2 linked regions of the Heyndrickxia acidicola genome follow. The protein of the gene in region 2 interacts with the protein of the main gene of each other region in a pairwise test. Links are inferred from orthologs where the notes say so. Each region holds a gene or a part of one and is shown on either strand. Other genes may lie near its edges. The genes, in order: asd and def.

Region 1 (10,891 bases), 110 kb from region 2 along the record:
GGAGAAATATTCATAAAATCTACACTAATGGATTCGCTGGCCATAGCCTTAAAGACTTCAGTCTGTAAATTGTATTGGCCGTCTTTTGCAAATACTTTAATCTGAGAAATGTTTGGAACGTAGGCAATCCCTGTTACCATCCTTTCACGGATATCGGTTCCCTTCATTTGTTTATTTAAGGATGTAACAAGGGTACCCACATCGTTTGTATAGGTTGAACGGATGCGAATAGGGACTTTCGCCTGCATAGCAATCTCTACGGCCCGTGGATGGATCACTTTAGCTCCCTGATATGCCATATTACATACTTCCGTATAAGTGACCACGGGAAGTTTTCTTGCATTTTCTGCTATCCTCGGATCTGCAGTCATAATGCCGTCCACATCTGTAAAGATATCGATCCACTCTGCATTCAATGCAGCTCCCAAAGCCGCTGCAGACGTATCGCTGCCGCCCCGGCCAATCGTTGTTACATCTCCGTTCCTAGAAGCGCCCTGGAATCCAGCTACGACCACAACATCATGATCTTCTAGTTCCTTTTTCAGGCGATCGCATTTCATTTCAATGATTTTTGCATTCGTATGCTCGGCATTCGTACGGAAGCCTGCCTGCGCTCCTGTTAATGATACAGCCTTAACCCCTTTATTTAAAAGCATATTGGAAAACACCAAACTCGAAATCACCTCGCCGCAGGAAAGCAGCAGGTCCTGCTCCCTGCTGCTCAAACGGGTATTTGAACTGCCTACAAGAGATAATAATGTATCCGTCGCATAGGGTTCTCCTTTTCTTCCCATTGCCGAAACGACTGCCACTACTTTGTATCCTTCCTTTAATGCATCCTTAATATGATTGATAGCAAGAAGACGGCTGCTCTCATCCCTTACAGAGGTCCCGCCAAACTTCTGAACAATTAACTTCATTTTAACACCTCTATATATTAGTTAAATGCCTAATCGCTTTATGCAGACATGAAAATATAATAGTTAAATGCCGTGCGCTAAAAAAGTATGATTATACAAGGTTCAGCTTAATAAGGCTTTCCGCAATTTGGACTGAATTCCAGGCTGCCCCTTTTAATAGGTTGTCAGAAACTACCCACATATGAAATCCATTTTCCTCATCTAGATCCTTGCGAATTCTGCCTACAAATGTATCATTTTTACCAACAGCATGGGCAGGCATTGGATAAACCTGATTGGAAGGATCATCTTCAAGCACCACTCCATCTGCCTGTAGTAATATCCCTTGAAGATCCGAAACAGTTACAGAATTCTTTTCCACCTCAAAGTATACAGATTCAGAGTGGCCTGTCTCAACAGGAATTCTTACACAAGTAGCAGCCACCTTAAGATTAGGCATATGCATTATCTTCTTGGTTTCATTAATCATCTTCATTTCTTCGTAGGTAAAACCATTCTCTGTAAACACATCAATTTGCGGAACTGCATTAAAAGCAAGCTGATAATGTTTTTTATCACTTTTTACTGGCAGTATTTTCGGTTCAAACGGTTCTTCGGCAAGGAGTGCCTTTGTGTGGTCCTTTAATTCCTGAATAGCAGCTGAACCTGCACCTGAAACTGCCTGATAGGTCGAAACAATCACTTTGCTTAAGCCATATTCTTTTCGGATTGGCTCAAGAGCGACCACCATTTGAATCGTTGAACAATTCGGATTGGCAATAACTCCATTGTGATTTTTCAAATCCTCTTCATTTACTTCAGGAACCACTAAAGGAACTTCTGGATCCATACGGAATGCACTTGTATTGTCAACAACAATTGCACCGCGCTTAACTGCTTCAGGTGCCATCTGTTTGGACACACTTCCCCCCGCACTAAAAAGGGCAATATCTACACCCTCAAAGCTTTCAGGTTTAGCTTCTTGTACTAGTATGCTTTCACCTTTAAATTTAACAGCCTTTCCTGCAGACCGTGCAGAAGAAAGCAGTGTTAACTTCTTAATAGGGAAATTACGTTGTTCCAAAGTTTTTATCATTTGCTGGCCAACTGCTCCTGTAGCACCAAGAACAGCTACATGAAACCCTCTTGTTTCTTTCATAAAAGCATACCCCTTCCATATTTCCTACCTATACATTATTCATCTTCATGTATTTTTTCTACTGCATTCTTATTTCATAAAGTATTTTTTATTTTAAATTGTTTCTTAACGGTTCTGAGGCTAATGTTTTGTCTTTTATGATCTTGCATGCAAGACAAAGGCTAAAATGATTCCTATAATTGCCTGTGAAACCAAAAAAGATTGGCACATCGTGAAAAAAATCGAAATGTGCATGATAAAAACTTCTTCTATTTTAACATATAAAAAAAAGAATCAATACTATTTTCTCTTTACTCCTTTATCATCCTAAACAATAGAAAACTCGCCTTTTTGGCGAGTGTCAGGAAATTATTTACTTACTCATCCCGAAATCTTTCAACAATTACCGGCTGGATCTGTTTTCCTTCAAGGGCCGCTTCCACTGTTTCTAGCAGCATTGGCATACGGGCTACCATTGAATTAGGCTTTTTGACAGGATCATCCTGGCCATACGGAACAAAATATAGATTTTTAGTTGCCATTAGCCTCATTAAATTAACGCCATTCAGTCCCAAAGCATCATTAGTAGAAATACCAAGAACAACCGGCTTAAGATTTCTTAATGTTGCTTTTGCTGCCATAAGGACAGGAGAGTCTGTAAGAGCGTTCGCCAATTTACTCATGGTATACCCTGTTATAGGAGCAATGACCATGCAATCAAGGGGCAGCTTTGGTCCGAGGGGCTCTGCGTCCACAATCGTGTTAATAACCTTAAACCCTGTAGCTGCCTCAATTTTTTCTACCCAGTCCTCTCCATTTCCAAAACGAGTGTCTGTATTTTGGACTGTATAAGTAACGATTGGGCGTACTTCCGCACCTGCATCAACCAATTTTTTTATTTCTGGATACACGGCATCATATGTGCAATGTGAACCTGTCAAACCAAATCCAATGCGTTTTCCTTTTACATTCATATCGTTTTCTCCTTTCTCTTTAATACATCTTCTTCCAGCAATTGAGCAAGCACATTTCCCAATATCTGACCTGCTGTTTTAGGAGCCACAATGCCAGGAAGGCTTGGTGCCAAAAGAGCTTTAATTCCCCGTTTCTCAGCATATCTAAAATCAGTCCCGCCAGGTTTTGATGCTAGGTCTATAATGAGCGTATGGGTTGGCATTTTTTGAATAACAGCGGCATTTACTATCAAATGCGGGATAGTATTTATACAAATATCTATATCCCTGACTTCATTTTCCAACTCGCTCAATTGGAATGAATCGAGCCCCATTTCAGCTATCCTTGCGAGATGTTCCGTTCTCCTCGCACCTACTTTCACTTTTGCTCCCAAATGGTGGAACGCTCTTGCTACACTCATGCCTACCCTGCCAAGACCCAGTATAGCCACCCGTGAATTATGAATAGTGAATTCAGTATGTTGAATAGCCATCATTATGGTGCCTTCTACAGTTGGTATAGAATTGTATATGGCTACATCATCACGCTCAAATAATTTCACTAGCCTCCGATTCGTTCTCTTTGCAAGCTGGTCTAAGTATGAATTGCTGATTCCTGTGAAAATCGTGCAATAAGGAGGAGTTTTTAATAATATTTCTTCCGATAAAATGACCTCCTCATTGGAAAAGATCAACTCAACCTGGCCCTCTGAATTTGTACCGGTTATTGGTAGGATGATGGCATCAATTTCTGCAAAATCCACTTCATTAAACTTTTCTTTATTGACACCTGAAAACACAAGATCTAATTGTTCAAATCCTATTAATGAAAGCTTTGAATCAAGTTCTGCTAATTTACGGATTACTTCCAGCTGGCGTGCATCCCCGCCGATCACCGCAATCTGCAATCCTGTCAACATCAATACGGCCACCTTCTTCAATGTTGATTGGGTATTTACCTCATCATCTTATGCGCAGTCGGCTAAACGGTGAATTTTGTTTACGGCTATCTATAGAAACTTGATGAATTACTATTTAAGTTCCAAGACTGTGTTAAATTTTAATGTGATTCCTGTTCAATTTTAGCTCATTTTATAGTAAAGGTAGAGGATGTCCCAAAAGGTCCAATGATATCAGATGATCTTGGATTCAGCATCTTTCTTCCTGCTGGTTGATTTGCACTTGAGACACTCGCTTTCCGCGGGCGTGAGCCTCGTGTCTTCCTCTTCATTCACCTTAGGATTCGTTTCTCCGTGCTCTAACAGAGGCCCTGATCATCCTGCTGGTTGATTTCCGCTGCAGGCACTCGCTTTCCGCGGGCGGCCGGGAGCCTCCTCATCGCAAGCTCCTGTGGGGTCTCCCTTTGGCCAGCTTTTCCCGCAGGAGTCTCGTGCCTTTCGCTTCAATCAACATTGGACTCGTTTCTATTCCAGGATCTAACAGAGATACGGTGGAGCGCTCTAATTTTCCTGCTGGTCGATTTCTGCTGCAGGTATTTTGTTTTACGAGGGCGGTCGGGAAGACTGTATGAACTAAAAAAACAGCGTCATTTAACAAAGCCAGGTCTAAAAAAATACAAAAAAAAGATTGGCATAAGCCAACCTCATCTGAATAGTTCATTTTCAGGTACTTCCAGTATAATCATATCAGAACCTATTGTTCTTATTTGTTTCCATGGGACTCTTATCTCGGAGCTTTGTTTACGCATCCATTTACCACTTGGAATAATAAGTGTATGGATGTGACCTGTGCTTTCATTAATTTCAAGATCTGTCTGTCCCAGGACTCCTAATTTTTCCGCCTTTTTAAAATCAACTATTTCTTTACCGCTCAGCTCGCTTAAGCGCATGATACCCCTCCTAATTTTTGAAAATGCCATTCAAAAAGCAGCTTTTCCGAAAAGCCCCTTCATACGTGAATCCCAAGACCAGATTCAGCGGACTCTCCTTCAAGCTGCCTGCAAAAAAATATTCACCTGCTGCAATAAGACAGCTCTACTATCAATGTATAGCTCGTATGAATATTTTAGAATGAAATTTTTCAAAGAAGTCTCATTAAGCTTTTGGAAGTTTGCCGTCCGGGCTGACCAGCGAGATGGAATATTTATCAGTGAAAATTTTATTTGCCAGTTGATTTATATTATTAACTGTTACCCGGTCAATCTCTTCCACCACTTCATCCAGTGAACGATGTTTGCCTAATAAAAGCTCATTTTTCCCATTGCGGCTCATTCGGCTATTTGTGCTTTCAAGACTCAGCATAAGATTTCCTTTTAATTGTTCTTTACAATTATGGACCTCTCTATCTGTAACTCCCTCTCTTTTAAATTCATCCAGCGTCATTTGAATAGTTTCAAATAGCTGATTTAACTGTTTTGCACCGGTACCCCCATAGATAGTCACCATGCCTGTGTCTTTATAAGAGGAATGATAAGAAAATACAGAATAGGCAAGTCCCCTTTGTTCACGGACCTCCTGGAAAAGCCTCGAAGACATGCTGCCGCCAAGAATATTGTTAAGAACAATCAGATCGTAGATTTCTTTATGCCCTATCGCAAGGCCTTCAAATCCAAGGCATAAATGTGCCTGTTCTGTATCCTTTTTCTTGACAATTTGGTTGGCATGAAAGATCGGCTGTGATGTATCAACAGATTCTTTTCCGCCTTGATAGCTCCCAAATAAAGCTTCAATTAGTTTAATAAAGGATTCGGAAACATTTCCTGCAACTGAAATGACCACACGATCAGGCGTGTACATGTCATGCATGTATTTATGCAGCGTTTCACTGTTGAAGGTTTCCAATGTTTCTTCTGTACCCAGGATTGGATACCCAAGAGAATGGTCTTCATAAATGGCTTTTCCTAATAAGTCATGGACAATATCATCCGGAGTATCCTCATACATTTTAATTTCTTCAAATACTACATTTTTTTCTTTTTTAAGCTCTTCTTCAACAAACTCTGAATGGAAAAACATATCTGCCAGAATTTCAAGAGCAAATTGAGAATGGTTGTCTAGAACTTTTGCATAATAACAAGTATATTCCTTGGAAGTAAATGCATTTACCTGCCCCCCAATGGAATCAAATGCTTCTGCAATGTCCCTGGCACTTCTTGTTTTTGTGCCCTTAAAGAACATATGCTCTAAAAAATGGGATATACCATTATTCTTTAGTCCTTCATCCCTTGAACCGGTTCCTACCCAAATACCGATGGCTACCGAGCGAACAGTAGGAATTTCTTCTAGTACGATTCTAAGTCCGTTTTGGCAAGTATATTTTTTTATCATAGTCGTTTCCTCCTTGTTTAGTGCCATCGCTTAGATGCAAACATTGCTGGATATGGTTGGTTTACCCATTATCCATGGCAAATATCCCAACCATTCCATTTCTTATAACCGGCTTGCCCTCTCTGACTTTATGACCCAAAGCTAAGCAAGACCTTATTTATTCCCCATTTTGCAGACTACTGGAAGGTCCTCCATCCATTTTTACAATCCGCTCTTCATCCAAAAGTCTTGATACCGTCCCAATACGCAGATTGCGCTTTTTAATGTCTTTAATCAATGTTTCCAGACCGTCTGCGGTCGATTTTGTAGGATGCATTAAAATCATAGATCCAGGGCCTACCTTCTTTAGAACCCTTTGAACAAGAACATCTGCAGAAGGCTTTTGCCAATCGATTGTATCAACAGTCCACATAATGGTGCTCATATCCAGAGAATCAGCTATTTTAACAACCTCATCTCTGTAGCTTCCGCTTGGAGGAGCAAACCATTTCACTTTCTTCCCTGTAGTTGCTTCAATCACCTGATTGGTTTTGATTAACTGTTCACGCACCTGTTCGGAAGCCAGCGTTTTCATATCTGGATGGGTATAGGAATGGTTCCCTACTTCATTACCGCCATCCACAATCATTTTGGCAAGCTCTGGATTTTCTTTTACCCAGCGGCCTTCCAGGAAGAAGGTAGCATGAACATTATACTTTTTCAATGTAGATAATATTTTTGGCAGATATTCATTTCCCCAAGCAACATTAATTAAGAAGCTGACCATCGGCTTTTCAGGGTACCCTCTGTAAATAGGAGAGGCATCCAGATCATCCAAGTGTATTTTTGGAGGGATCTGCTTAAAGACCAGTTTGTGAGGGTCAAATCGATTGCTTTTCTTCATTTTTTTATAAGATGCATTTACATCCACTTGAATACCATTATATCCAGGTGTTGCTCTCCAAACAGGATCTATTACAGCATCTTTCGGAGGGATGTTATAATGAGGAGCTTCTTCCTCAATTTTCTCGTAAAGCTCAGTATGTACAGCTGCTGTATTAACAGCCTGTCCCTTCAGTAATGAAATATAATTATTAATAATGGGATTTTGAACCATTACAATTGTAAGAATAGCAATCAGAGCAAAAGCAATCAAGTTTTTTGTATTTTTCACCTTATGTTCCCTCCTTCTTCTTAAAAATATGAAGAATGGGGACAAGGTAGAACTATTTAATAAAGGCTGCTTTCACATCGATTTTTACATTATGTACAAGAGATCATTCCGTTTGTTGTCTGTATTCGTAGCATCTTTTCGTAAGCTCTTCACAAGTTTTAATACTGAACACATATTAATAATGATATTACTGTGCCCAATAGAAACAAAGTTTACGAAAAGAGCCTAATAAAAAATTTTATTCTTTCTTATACATTAAAAAAGCCAGGTCATAGCCTGACTTATTCCTGCTTTTCTTTTTCACTTTGTTCTTTAAGAACTGCTTTTCTTGAAAGGTTGACTCTGCCCTGGTTATCAATTTCAATAACCTTTACTAAGACCTCATCACCAATTTTCAAGACATCCTCCACTTTTCGAACCCGCTCTTCAGCCAGTTCAGAAATATGAACAAGTCCATCTTTACCATTGAAGATTTCAACAAAAGCGCCAAATTTCTCAATTCGTTTTACTTTACCTAAGTAAATTTGGCCAATTTCAACTTCACGTACAATATCTTCAATGATTTTTCTAGCTTTTTTGTTCATGTCTTCATCGGTTGACGAAATGAAAATGGTGCCATCCTGTTCAATGTCAATCTTAACGCCTGTATCCTCAATAATTTTATTGATTTGCTTTCCGCTTGGTCCAATAACATCTCTGATTTTATCAGGGTTAATTGTCATCGTTAAGATTTTCGGAGCGTATGCAGACAGCTGGTTTCTCGGCTGACTGATCGTTGCCATCATAGATTTTAGAATTTCCATACGGCCGCGTTTAGCCTGCTGTAGAGCTTCCTCAAGAATTTGACGGGATAGTCCTTCTATTTTAATGTCCATTTGAAGGGCTGTTACTCCCTTTTCCGTTCCTGCCACTTTAAAATCCATATCCCCAAGATGGTCTTCCATCCCCTGGATATCTGTTAAAATGCTATAATGCTCTCCTGATTTCACAAGGCCCATTGCAATGCCTGCTACAGGTGCCTTGATTGGTACACCGGCATCCATTAATGCGAGCGTGCTTCCGCAAATACTTGCCTGTGATGTTGAACCATTCGATTCAAGTACTTCTGATACTAGGCGGATCGTGTATGGAAAGTCTTTTTCATTCGGAATAATTGGTTCAAGGGCTCTCTCACCAAGTGCTCCGTGTCCGATTTCACGTCGTCCAGGACCCCTCATTGGTCCCGTTTCCCCTACGCTGAAAGAAGGGAAATTATAATGGTGCATAAACCGCTTGGATTCCTCAACACCCAATCCGTCAAGAATTTGAACATCTCCAAGGGCACCTAATGTACACACGCTTAATGCTTGCGTTTGTCCGCGTGTGAAAAGTCCAGATCCATGTGTTCTTGGCAGTATTCCCACTTCAGAAGAAAGCGGACGAATTTCATCTATACTGCGGCCATCAGGACGAACTTTTTCTTCTGTAATCAAGCGGCGCACTTCAGCTTTAACCAGCTTCCCTAAGATCGCCTTAACTTGTTTTAATTGTTCCTCATCTATGCCTTCGTGTTCTTCAAATTCAGAAACAACCTTTGCTTTTACTTCCTGAATTGCCTCTTCTCGAGCATGTTTCTCTTGAACCTGAATTGCCTGGTTCAGCTCGGTCTCGCACATAGCACGAACTTCTTTTTCCAGTACGGGATCAAGCTCATACAGGCTGAAAGCCATTTTTTCTTTTCCGATTTGAGCAGCAATTTCTTCCTGGAAAGCAATCAGCTTTTTAATTTCATCGTGTCCGAACATAATAGCTTCCAGCATTACTTCTTCCGGCACTTCGTTTGCACCCGCTTCAACCATGTTGATAGCATCTTTCGTTCCGGCAACGGTTAAATGCATATCACTTTTTTCCAATTGTTCAACCGTAGGATTAATGACGAACTCATCGTTTATCCGGCCGACGATTACACCTGCAATTGGGCCTTGAAATGGAATATCGGAAACAGATAGAGCTAAGGATGAACCAAACATTGCCGCCATGTCAGAAGGACAGTTTTGGTCTACACTCATTACCATACTGACAACTTGTACTTCGTTACGGAATCCGTCTGCAAAAAGCGGGCGGATTGGACGGTCGATTAAACGGCTTGCCAGAATGGCTTTTTCACTAGGACGGCCTTCTCTTTTAATGAATCCTCCCGGAATTTTACCTACCGCATATAATCTTTCCTCGTAATTTACTGTAAGAGGGAAAAAGTCTACAGTTTTTGGTTCTTTTGAAGCTGTTGCTGTGCTTAAAACCGCAGTATCGCCGTAGCGGACAATAACAGCACCATTTGCCTGCTTAGCTAATTGACCGATTTCAACTGTTAAATCCCGGCCAGCCCAATCCATGGAAAAAGTATGTTTCTCTCCTTGTGGCATGTTTAAACTCCTTTCGAAAACACTTACTTTATTTTTTCATAGATAAAAGTGTTTGTCATATACATTAAAATATAAAAACTTTTTACATTGAGAAAAAGGCTTTTATCATTACTTCCTAAAAAACACTGTAAATACTTTTTATTTTTTCCAATTTCCCCATTCTCAATTCATCTCCAGCTAATTCTTTTTTAAAACGAAAGAGGCGGGAAATGGTTGAATAAGAGCACTTAATTCCAGCTGAAGCACTGCTTGAAATCTTATTATGTATGGTTTTTCGACATTTGATTACACACAGTAAGCTGAATCACATCATGCATGAAAATAGATTTTACGAATACTCTTTTTATGCTAACAAAAAAGCGGGAAAAAATCCCGCTTTTTCTTTTATAGCTACTTCAAATTAACGACGTAGGCCAAGTTTGTTAATCAATTCACGATAACGTTGAACATCTTTGTTACGCAGGTAAGTTAATAGGTTACGACGTTTACCTACCATTTTCAAAAGACCACGACGTGAGTGATGATCTTTCTTATGAACGCGTAAGTGATCATTCAGGTTGTTGATATCTTCAGTAAGTACAGCAATTTGTACCTCTGCAGAACCAGTATCAGTTTCATGAACTTTATATTGGTTGATGATTTCGTTTTTACGCTCTTGAGAAATCGCCATCCGTTTCACCTCCAAAATCTATTTTAATCCCCTATTACCGAGCAAGCGTCGGTGACTCGACTTGCCAAGCAAAGGTTCATCATACTGTATTAGAATACTACTATTAGTGTTAAAAAACAAGTCTAATCCTGTATTTTTTTAAAGTATTCTATTGCGGTCTCTTTATCTTTGGAAATTTGCGCTTTTAATTCTTCTATTCCATTGAATTTCTTTTCATCTCTTATGCGCAGATGCCACTCTATTTCAATTTCCTCTCCATAGATAGAGCGATCAAAATCTATAATATAGACCTCCACGGTTTGAGAATACTCTTCAGGATTTTTAAAGGTAGGTTTGTAGCCGACATTGCAAACACCATTAAACCATTGGCCAGCTACCAAAATCCGGAC
Region 2 (9,189 bases):
AGGCCCTGCCGCTTACCACGGATCAGCAAAAAGCCATAAAGCCTATTTTAGAGTCTATTGACAGTGAAATAAGTGAAACCTTTCTTTTATATGGCGTTACCGGAAGCGGAAAAACGGAAATCTATCTCCAATCGATACAAAAAGTGCTGAATGAGGGGAAAGAAGCCATTGTGCTTGTTCCTGAAATTTCTTTAACCCCCCAAATGGTCCACCGCTTTAAAAGCCGGTTTGGAAGTGATGTGGCGGTCCTGCACAGCGGTTTATCAGTGGGGGAAAAATATGATGAATGGCGCAAGATAGAAAGAAAAGAAGCAAGAGTGGTGGTCGGGGCCAGATCGGCTATATTTGCCCCTTTGGAGAATATAGGAATTATTATTATAGATGAAGAGCATGAAAACAGCTATAAACAAGAGGAAAACCCGCGGTACCATGCCAGGGATGTCGCGATTCACAGAAGCATTACCCACCAATGCCCGGTTATACTGGGTAGTGCTACTCCTTCTCTCGAAACCTTTGCCAGAGCCCAAAAAGGAATATATACACTTTTAACCCTACCGAAAAGAATGAATAACCAGTCCCTCCCCAAGGTATCCATCATTGACATGCGGGAGGAACTTCGAAGCGGAAACCGGTCAATGTTTTCAACAGATTTATTTGACAAACTTCAGGACCGATTAGAAAAAAAGGAACAAACTGTGCTTTTTCTTAATAAAAGAGGACATTCTTCCTTTGTTATGTGCAGGGATTGCGGATATGTGCTTCAATGCCCTGATTGCGATATTTCGCTGACATACCATCGCCACTCCAACCAAATGAAATGCCATTATTGCGGGTACGAATGCTACGTTCCAAACACATGTCCTGAATGTAACAGTGATCACATCCGATACTTTGGAACAGGCACGCAAAAAGTCGAAGAGGAGCTGGGAAAACTATTGCCGCAGGCTCGAGTTATCCGGATGGATGTCGACACAACAAGCCGAAAAGGTGCCCATGAAAAACTATTAACCCAGTTTGAAGAAGGAAAAGCCGATATTTTGCTCGGTACTCAAATGATAGCAAAAGGCTTGGATTTTCCTAACATCACCTTAGTAGGTGTTCTCAGTGCAGATACGATGCTTCATCTTCCTGATTTCCGATCTTCAGAGAAGACGTTTCAACTGCTTACCCAGGTAAGCGGGAGAGCAGGAAGGCATGATAAAGAGGGAGAAGTAATCATTCAAACCTATTCTCCTGAGCACTACAGTATAGAGCTTGCAGGATTGCATGATTATGACTCTTTTTATCATAGAGAAATGCAAATGAGGAAGCTTGGATCCTATCCTCCTTTTTATTTCATGGCATTGGTTACTGTTTCACATGAAGATCTAACCAAAACCCTTGGTGTCACAGATAAAATCACGAAATTCATCCAAAAGCGTTTGAGCAGCCAGGCAGTCATTTTAGGGCCAGTTGCTTCACCAATCTCGCGGATCAAGAATAGATATCGATATCAATGTCTGATAAAATACAAACGGGAACCAGAATTACCCTCTGCTTTAAAGGCTGTGCTGGAGCATTTTCAGCAAAACAAGAATTCTGAAGGATTAACCATTTCGGTTGATGTCAATCCTTATATGATGATGTAATGAAAGAAAACCTATTTGAGTGAAAAGAGGGAATTTAAGTGGCTATACTGCCCATTGTAAAATATCCGGACAGTATTCTTGAGAAAGAATGCAAGCCGGTTACGCAATTTGATAAAAAGCTTAAAACATTAGTAAATGATATGTATGAAACCATGCTTGCTGCAGATGGAGTTGGACTTGCGGCACCTCAAATTGGTGTTGGCCAGCAAATTGCTGTAGTTGATATAGGAGAGGATATTGGCAGGCTGGATCTTATCAATCCTGTCATATTGAAAACCTCCGGAGAACAAACCGATGTAGAAGGATGCCTTAGCTTTCCAGGTTTATACGGAACCGTTTCCCGTCCTTATTATGTGAAGGTACAAGCCCAGGATGTGAAAGGCAGGACTTTTATAGTAGAAGCGGAAGACTATCTGGCCAGAGCTATTCAGCATGAAATCGATCATTTACATGGTATTTTATTTACTTCTCTTGTACTGAAATATATTAAGGAAGAAGATATAGAAGGGTTTGACAGCGAATGACAAAGATTGTTTTTATGGGGACACCTGATTTCTCCGTTCCAGTATTACAGAAACTAATAGAAGATGGATATGAAGTCATTGCGGCTGTCACACAGCCAGATCGTCCTGTGGGCCGCAAGAGAATCATGACTCCTCCTCCTGTAAAAGAAGAAGCTGTAAAAAGAGGGATACCTGTTTATCAGCCGGAAAAATTAAGGAAATCCGAGGAACTCAAGGAAATTATTGCACTTGGAGCAGATTTGATTGTAACGGCGGCATACGGCCAAATTCTTCCAAAAGAATTATTGGACGCACCTGCTCTTGGCTGTATCAACGTGCATGCATCCCTGCTCCCAGAGCTTAGAGGTGGGGCGCCGGTCCATTATGCGATCATGCAGGGTAAAGAAAAAACGGGAATTACCATTATGTACATGGTGGAAAAATTAGATGCAGGTAATATAATCAGTCAGGTGGAGGTTCCAATTGAAGAAGAGGACCATGTCGGGATTCTCTTTGAAAAATTAAGCATCGCCGGTGCAGAGCTTTTATCCAGAACATTGCCTGACATCATTAGTAGAAAAAATCAGTCGATTCCACAGGATGAAGAAAAAGCAACGTTTGCTTCTAATATAAAAAGAGAACAGGAGAAAATTGATTGGACGAAATCCGGAGAGGAAATCTATAATCATATCCGTGGACTACACCCATGGCCTGTAGCCTATACAACGTTAGGTGGTAGTACGCTGAAAGTTTGGTGGGGAGAAAAGTATGCCCTGTCCAGCCAGAAGGAACCTGGTGTGGTAACCCAGATCATGAAGGATGGGTTTATCGTGTCAACAGGAAATGGAACCGGCATAAAAATTACGGACCTCCAGCCGGCCGGAAAAAAAAGAATGACTGCAGAACAATTCTTAAATGGTACAGGTGCCGGACTGACAGCCGGTACTAAGCTGGGTGATATGGATGGCCAATAAAATAATGAATGTAAGAGAAGCGGCTCTTGAGGTAATACAGGCTGTTGAAAAAAATCAGTCATACAGTAATCTGCTTTTAAATCATGTAATTGAAACCTCCCGTCTGTCAAGCCCTGATAAAGGCTTGCTGACAGAAATTACCTATGGAACTTTGCAAAGAAAATATACCCTTGATTATTTTTTAAAGCCATTTTTGAAAAAGAAAGTGGAAAGCTGGGTACAAAATTTATTACGCCTATCTCTTTACCAGATGATATACTTAGATAAAATTCCTGATCGTGCCGTTTTATTTGAAGCAGTAGAAATAGCTAAAAAACGCGGGCATAGGGGAATTTCCGGAATGGTAAATGGCGTTTTAAGGGCTGTCCAAAGAGAAGGGGTACGTTCTCTTGATTTAATCAAGGATCCAGTTGAAAGACTTTCGATTGAGACAAGCCATCCATTATGGATGGTAAAAAGATGGACATCGCAGTTTGGTTTCGAAAAGACGAAGAAAATGTGTGAAGCCAATCTCCTTGCGCCTTTGCAAACTGCAAGGGTCAATTTAACCAGGACAACACGTGAAGAAGCTCTTGAGCTGCTTACGGAGGAAGGTTACCAGGTTCAAGGGAGTGTTTTCATTCCGGAAGCAATTCAATCTCTTAAAGGCAATCTTGCCCATTCACAAGCATTTAAAAATGGGTTAATCACAATTCAGGATGAAAGCTCCATGATGGTTGCTTATGCTTTAAATATTTTACCGGGACAGCATATACTTGATTGCTGTGCTGCCCCTGGCGGAAAAACGGCTCATATTGCTGAAAAGCTGAATAAAACTGGCGATGTGACAGCTCTTGATTTACATGAACATAAAGTTAAACTCATACAGGAAAATGCATCCCGTTTAGGGTTGGATAACATAAATGCAATGGCTTTAGACAGCCGGAAGGCAGGGGAGTGCTTTAAAGAAAACTCCTTTGACCGCGTTTTAGTAGACGCACCATGCTCAGGCCTTGGAGTATTGAGAAGAAAGCCTGATATAAAATATCGGAAAAGCTTAGAGGATATGGAACAGCTTCAAAAGATTCAGCAGGAAATCCTGCACCAGGCAGCAAAACTGCTGAAAGAAAACGGCTTGATGGTTTACAGTACCTGTACAGTTGATAAACTGGAAAATGAAAGTACTGTAGAGGCATTTCTTGATAAACACGAGGACTTTGAGCTTTATTCATTAAATGTTCCTGAACCAATCAAACCATTTGTCAAACAAAACATGCTTCAAATCTTCCCTCAGGATTTTGGAGGAGACGGATTTTTCATAGCATGCTTTAGAAAGAAGGGTAATTAACAATGGAAGAAACAAAAGTAACAAAAAGAAAGAAAGTAAATGAACAACCGGCTATTTCCTCTATCTATTCTTTGAGTCTGGATGAGCTGAAGCAATGGCTGACCGAGAATGGGGAAAAAAGCTTTAGAGCCGCTCAAATTTATGATTGGCTTTATCAAAAAAGAGCAACAAGCTTTGATGACATGAGCAATTTATCCAAGCAGCTGCGAGATAAATTAAATAATAGTTTTACTATTACGACGTTAAATACCATTATCCAGCAAACATCAGCCGACGGAACGATGAAGTTTTTGTTTGAGCTTCATGACGGTTATTCTATTGAAACAGTTTTAATGAGGCATGAATATGGTAATTCTATATGTGTAACTACACAAGTAGGCTGCAGAATTGGCTGTACTTTCTGTGCTTCTACCTTAGGCGGGCTTAAAAGGCATCTGCAGGCTGGAGAAATTGTTGCACAGGTTGTAAAGGTACAGCAGGCACTGGATGAATTAAATGAACGTGTGAGCTCTATTGTTGTAATGGGAATTGGCGAGCCTTTCGACAACTATGACCAGCTTATGAAATTTTTGCGCATTGTAAACAGCAAGGATGCATTAAATATTGGAGCGCGCCATATTACAGTATCAACTAGTGGAATTGTACCAAAAATTTATACATTTGCAGATGAAGATATTCAAATTAACTTTGCGATATCTCTTCATGCACCCAATTCAGAGCTTCGCTCAAAATTAATGCCGATTAACAGGGCATACAAACTGCCTGATTTAATTGAAGCAGTAAAATATTATAATGAAAAAACAGGCAGACGCGTTACTTTTGAATATGGTTTGTTTGGAAATGTAAACGACCAGGTAGAGCATGCTGAAGAGCTTGCAAGGTTAATAAAAGACTTGAAATGCCATGTGAATTTAATTCCGGTAAATTATGTACCGGAGCGCGACTATGTACGTACACCTAAGAGCCAAATCTTCAAATTTGAAAAAACCCTCAAAGAACGGGGCGTAAACGTTACGATCAGACGGGAGCAGGGATCCGATATTGATGCTGCCTGCGGACAGCTCCGTGCGAAGGAACGCAAAGAAGAAACGAGGTGACGTCTATGGAGTCTGTTTTTAAAACAGACATCGGAAAAGTTCGTCAGCATAATGAGGACAGCGGCGGAATTTTCACCAGTAAAAAGGGTGACCGGCTTGCCATTGTAGCAGATGGCATGGGCGGTCACAATGCTGGCGATGTTGCAAGTGAGATGACAGTGAAATTATTTAAAGATCGCTTTGAAAACACAGAGGAAATGCAGAGTCCTGAACAAGCTGAAAATTGGCTGAAAGATAAAATCTCTGAAATTAATCAGGCTGTTTACCTGCATGCACAAAATCATAAAGAGTGTGAAGGGATGGGAACAACGGTTGTTGCGGCAGTTTGTACCGATCATTTCACGACCATTGCCAATATAGGTGACAGCCGTTGTTATATTCTAAATGAAAATGGATTTAAACAGCTCACAGATGATCATACTTTAGTGAACGAACTAGTTAAAACGGGACAGATCACAAAAGAAGATGCCGAGCATCATCCCAGAAAAAATCTTATTTTAAAAGCGCTTGGAACAGAAGACAGCATTCGAGCTGATTTCCTTACGATTATCCATGAAGAAGGAGATTATCTTTTGCTTTGTTCAGATGGGCTTTCTAATAAGGTATCAGAGCAATCCATGCAGAAAATCCTGTTAGAGGAAATGCCCCTTTCGGAAAAGGCCGATAAATTGATTACAATGGCCAACCAAAATGGCGGGGAAGATAATATAACGCTTATCATCATTCAATTTGCTCCGAATAATGAAAGCGGGTGTAATGAATGCTGATTGGCAGACGTGTAAATGACCGCTATAAGATTCTTAGAATGATTGGCGGCGGCGGAATGGCAAAGGTTTACCTTGCCAGAGACATGATTTTGGACAGGGATGTTGCGGTAAAGATTCTGCGCTTAGATTTTGCAAATGAACCGGAATTTATTCATCGTTTTCAAAGAGAAGCCCAATCTGCTACAAGCCTGGTTCATCCTAATATCGTAAGTGTATACGATGTTGGAGAAGAAGATGACATATACTACATTGTAATGGAATACGTAGAAGGGATGACTTTAAAGCAATACATACAACAGCATTACCCTATTTCAGTTGAAAAATCCTTGGATATTATGGGACAGCTTGCTTCAGCTATTTCACATGCCCACCATAATCACATTATCCATCGGGATATAAAGCCGCATAACATTTTGCTGGACCACAGCGGCAATGTAAAAATCACTGATTTTGGGATAGCGATGGCACTAACTTCTACTTCAATTACCCAAACCAATTCTGTTCTTGGTTCAGTCCATTATTTATCTCCTGAACAGGCGCGTGGAGGTATGGCTACAAGAAAATCGGATATTTACTCACTCGGAATCGTTATGTTCGAATTATTGACAGGCAGACTCCCTTTTTCTGGCGAATCTGCAGTTGCAATCGCTCTAAAACATTTGCAAACAGAAACTCCTTCTCCAAAAAGATGGAATTCAAGCATTCCTCAAAGTGTGGAGAACATAATTTTAAAATCAACTGCCAAAGATCCTTTCATGAGGTATGATTCAGTTGAAGAAATGGCAGAAGACATACATACTGCCCTTGATCCGGAACGCATTAATGAAAACAAGTTTGAGATCCCTGCTGATGATGAGGTGACAAAAGCAGTCCCTATTATAACTGGCTCACTTGAAGGCTCGGATAAGGATGCAACACTCGTACATTCAAAGGCTGAAATGAACGAGTCAAATAAGAACTTCCCCCATGATCAGAATGGGAAGGATAAAAAGAAAAAACGGCGGAAATGGCCCTGGGTTTTACTTATCATCCTTTTGCTGTTTCTTATCGCGGGTGTTTTGGGAGCAGTTCTGGTTCCAAAAATGATGAGTCCAAAGTCAGTTGCCGTTCCTGATGTTGCAAACGATAGTTTAAAAGATGCTATGACATCTATTGTTTCCTCAGGTCTTAAGGTCGGTGATACGATTAATGCACCTAATAATAGCGTTGATAACGGACACGTTATAAAAACCGACCCCGCATCAGGTTCGTCGGTTAGTGATGGTACTTCCGTTGATCTGTATGTCAGTACTGGTAAAGAAAAAACGGAGCTGTCGGATTATACCGGGAGGTCGTATGATGATATTGTCAATCTCCTGAAACCCTTGAATTTTAAAAGTATTAATGAAAATGAAACAACAGATGATGCACCGGCAGGAACCATCATCTCCCAAACACCAGCTGCAGGTCAAGAGGTAGTTCCTGGAGATACTGATTTGACTTTTACCGTCAGCAAGGGGCCTGAAAAAATTCCTGTGGCTGATTTAAGCGACTATACGGCTAAAGATTTAAGTGATTATTCACAGTCAACAGGTCTGTTAATTAATATGACTGCGGAGGAAAATTCCGATACAGTAAAAGAGGGCCATGTGATTTCTCAGGATCCAAAAGCAGGTACTCAGCTTGAAAAGGGAGATACTGTTCAAGTAGTGATGTCTAAAGGTCCTAAGGAACTGCCGCCTAAAACAGTTGATAAGGAAATTACCATTCCTTATGAGCCTACTAAACAGGGGGAGCCTCAGGAAGTCCAAATTTTTATAGAAGATATGAACAATGATATTTCTGAACCGTATGAGACGTTTCAAATCACCAGCACGACGACTAAAAAATTGCAGCTTACAGTAGAACAAGGAAAAAAAGCGTATTATAAGGTGATGAGGGATAACACGGTTATTGCCGGAGAAACGGTAAATTATCCTGACAGCTAAAAATTTTAGAGGAGTGAACCAATGCCGGAAGGAAAAATAATTAAAGCACTGAGCGGATTTTACTACGTTTTGGATAACGAAAAAGTTATACAATGCAGAGGCAGAGGTGTTTTTAGAAAAAATAAAATTACCCCCTTGGTCGGAGATTACGTTGTTTACCAGGCTGATAACGATCGTGAGGGTTATTTGATGGAAATAAAGGAGAGAACGAATGAACTCGTACGTCCTCCGATAGCCAATGTAGATCAGGCCATTCTCGTTTTTTCTGCAAAAGAACCTGATTTCAGCACCTCTTTGCTTGACCGTTTTTTAGTCATAGTAGAATCTAATAATATTGAGCCGATTATATGCATTTCCAAATTGGATCTCCTAACCGAAGAAGAAAAAGCAGATTTAGAGAAAAAAGCAAGGGATTATGAGATAATAGGATACCAGGTGGTTCGGACATCAGCAAAAACAGATGCAGGAATGAAGGATATCCTGCCTTTGCTAAAAGGTATGACAAGCGTGGTGGCAGGGCAATCCGGTGTTGGGAAATCGTCAATGCTGAATGCGTTAAATACAAATCTTCAGTTGAAGACAAGCATGATTTCCTCTCATTTAGGAAGAGGAAAGCATACCACTAGGCATGTAGAGTTAATTGAGGTTGCGGATGGCCTGGTTGCGGACACACCTGGTTTCAGCGCACTTGAACTCGATTCTCTAGAAGCTGATCAACTGGGAGACTGTTTCCCAGAGATGGTAAAAAGGAGCTCAGAATGCAAGTTTCGCGGATGCCTCCATTTAAACGAACCCAAGTGTGCTGTGAAGGCAGCAGTTGAAGGCGGAGAGATTCCAGATTATCGATATGAACATTATTTACAATTCCTTCAAGAAATTAAAGACAGAAAGCCGAGGTATTAAAAATGGTGAAAATTGCACCTTCT

Evidence for each region.
Region 1: the proteins of def (region 2) and asd interact in binary tests that used the Escherichia coli proteins (3 or more experiments, as listed by UniProt). The link is inferred for Heyndrickxia acidicola from one-to-one orthologs.

The regions. Positions count from the first base shown.
Region 1 is NZ_KV440953.1:1,647,985-1,658,875, forward strand. What follows is about bases 36-2,933. They hold asd (aspartate-semialdehyde dehydrogenase), read right to left. Parts: upstream 2,059-2,933; coding sequence 1,012-2,058; downstream 36-1,011. Other genes in these bases: dapG (aspartate kinase), read right to left, coding at 36-920; A5N88_RS07740 (dipicolinate synthase subunit B), read right to left, coding at 2,415-2,933. Outside these bases: more of dapG, read right to left, coding at 1-35; more of A5N88_RS07740, read right to left, coding at 2,934-3,011; dpaA (dipicolinic acid synthetase subunit A), read right to left, coding at 3,008-3,910; A5N88_RS07755 (YlmC/YmxH family sporulation protein), read right to left, coding at 4,594-4,839; A5N88_RS07760 (M16 family metallopeptidase), read right to left, coding at 5,045-6,277; A5N88_RS07765 (polysaccharide deacetylase family protein), read right to left, coding at 6,435-7,430; pnp (polyribonucleotide nucleotidyltransferase), read right to left, coding at 7,712-9,832; rpsO (30S ribosomal protein S15), read right to left, coding at 10,233-10,502; ribF (bifunctional riboflavin kinase/FAD synthetase), read right to left, coding at 10,625-10,891.
Region 2 is NZ_KV440953.1:1,752,888-1,762,076, reverse strand. What follows is about bases 467-3,409. They hold def (peptide deformylase), read left to right. Parts: upstream 467-1,666; coding sequence 1,667-2,152; downstream 2,153-3,409. Other genes in these bases: rsmB (16S rRNA (cytosine(967)-C(5))-methyltransferase RsmB), read left to right, coding at 3,095-3,409; fmt (methionyl-tRNA formyltransferase), read left to right, coding at 2,149-3,105; priA (primosomal protein N'), read left to right, coding at 467-1,628. Also shown: more of priA, read left to right, coding at 1-466; more of rsmB, read left to right, coding at 3,410-4,432; dual-specificity RNA methyltransferase RlmN, read left to right, coding at 4,435-5,529; A5N88_RS08255 (Stp1/IreP family PP2C-type Ser/Thr phosphatase), read left to right, coding at 5,535-6,296; pknB (Stk1 family PASTA domain-containing Ser/Thr kinase), read left to right, coding at 6,290-8,263; rsgA (ribosome small subunit-dependent GTPase A), read left to right, coding at 8,285-9,166; rpe (ribulose-phosphate 3-epimerase), read left to right, coding at 9,169-9,189. UniProt on the Escherichia coli protein: Removes the formyl group from the N-terminal Met of newly synthesized proteins. Requires at least a dipeptide for an efficient rate of reaction. N-terminal L-methionine is a prerequisite for activity but the enzyme has broad specificity at other positions.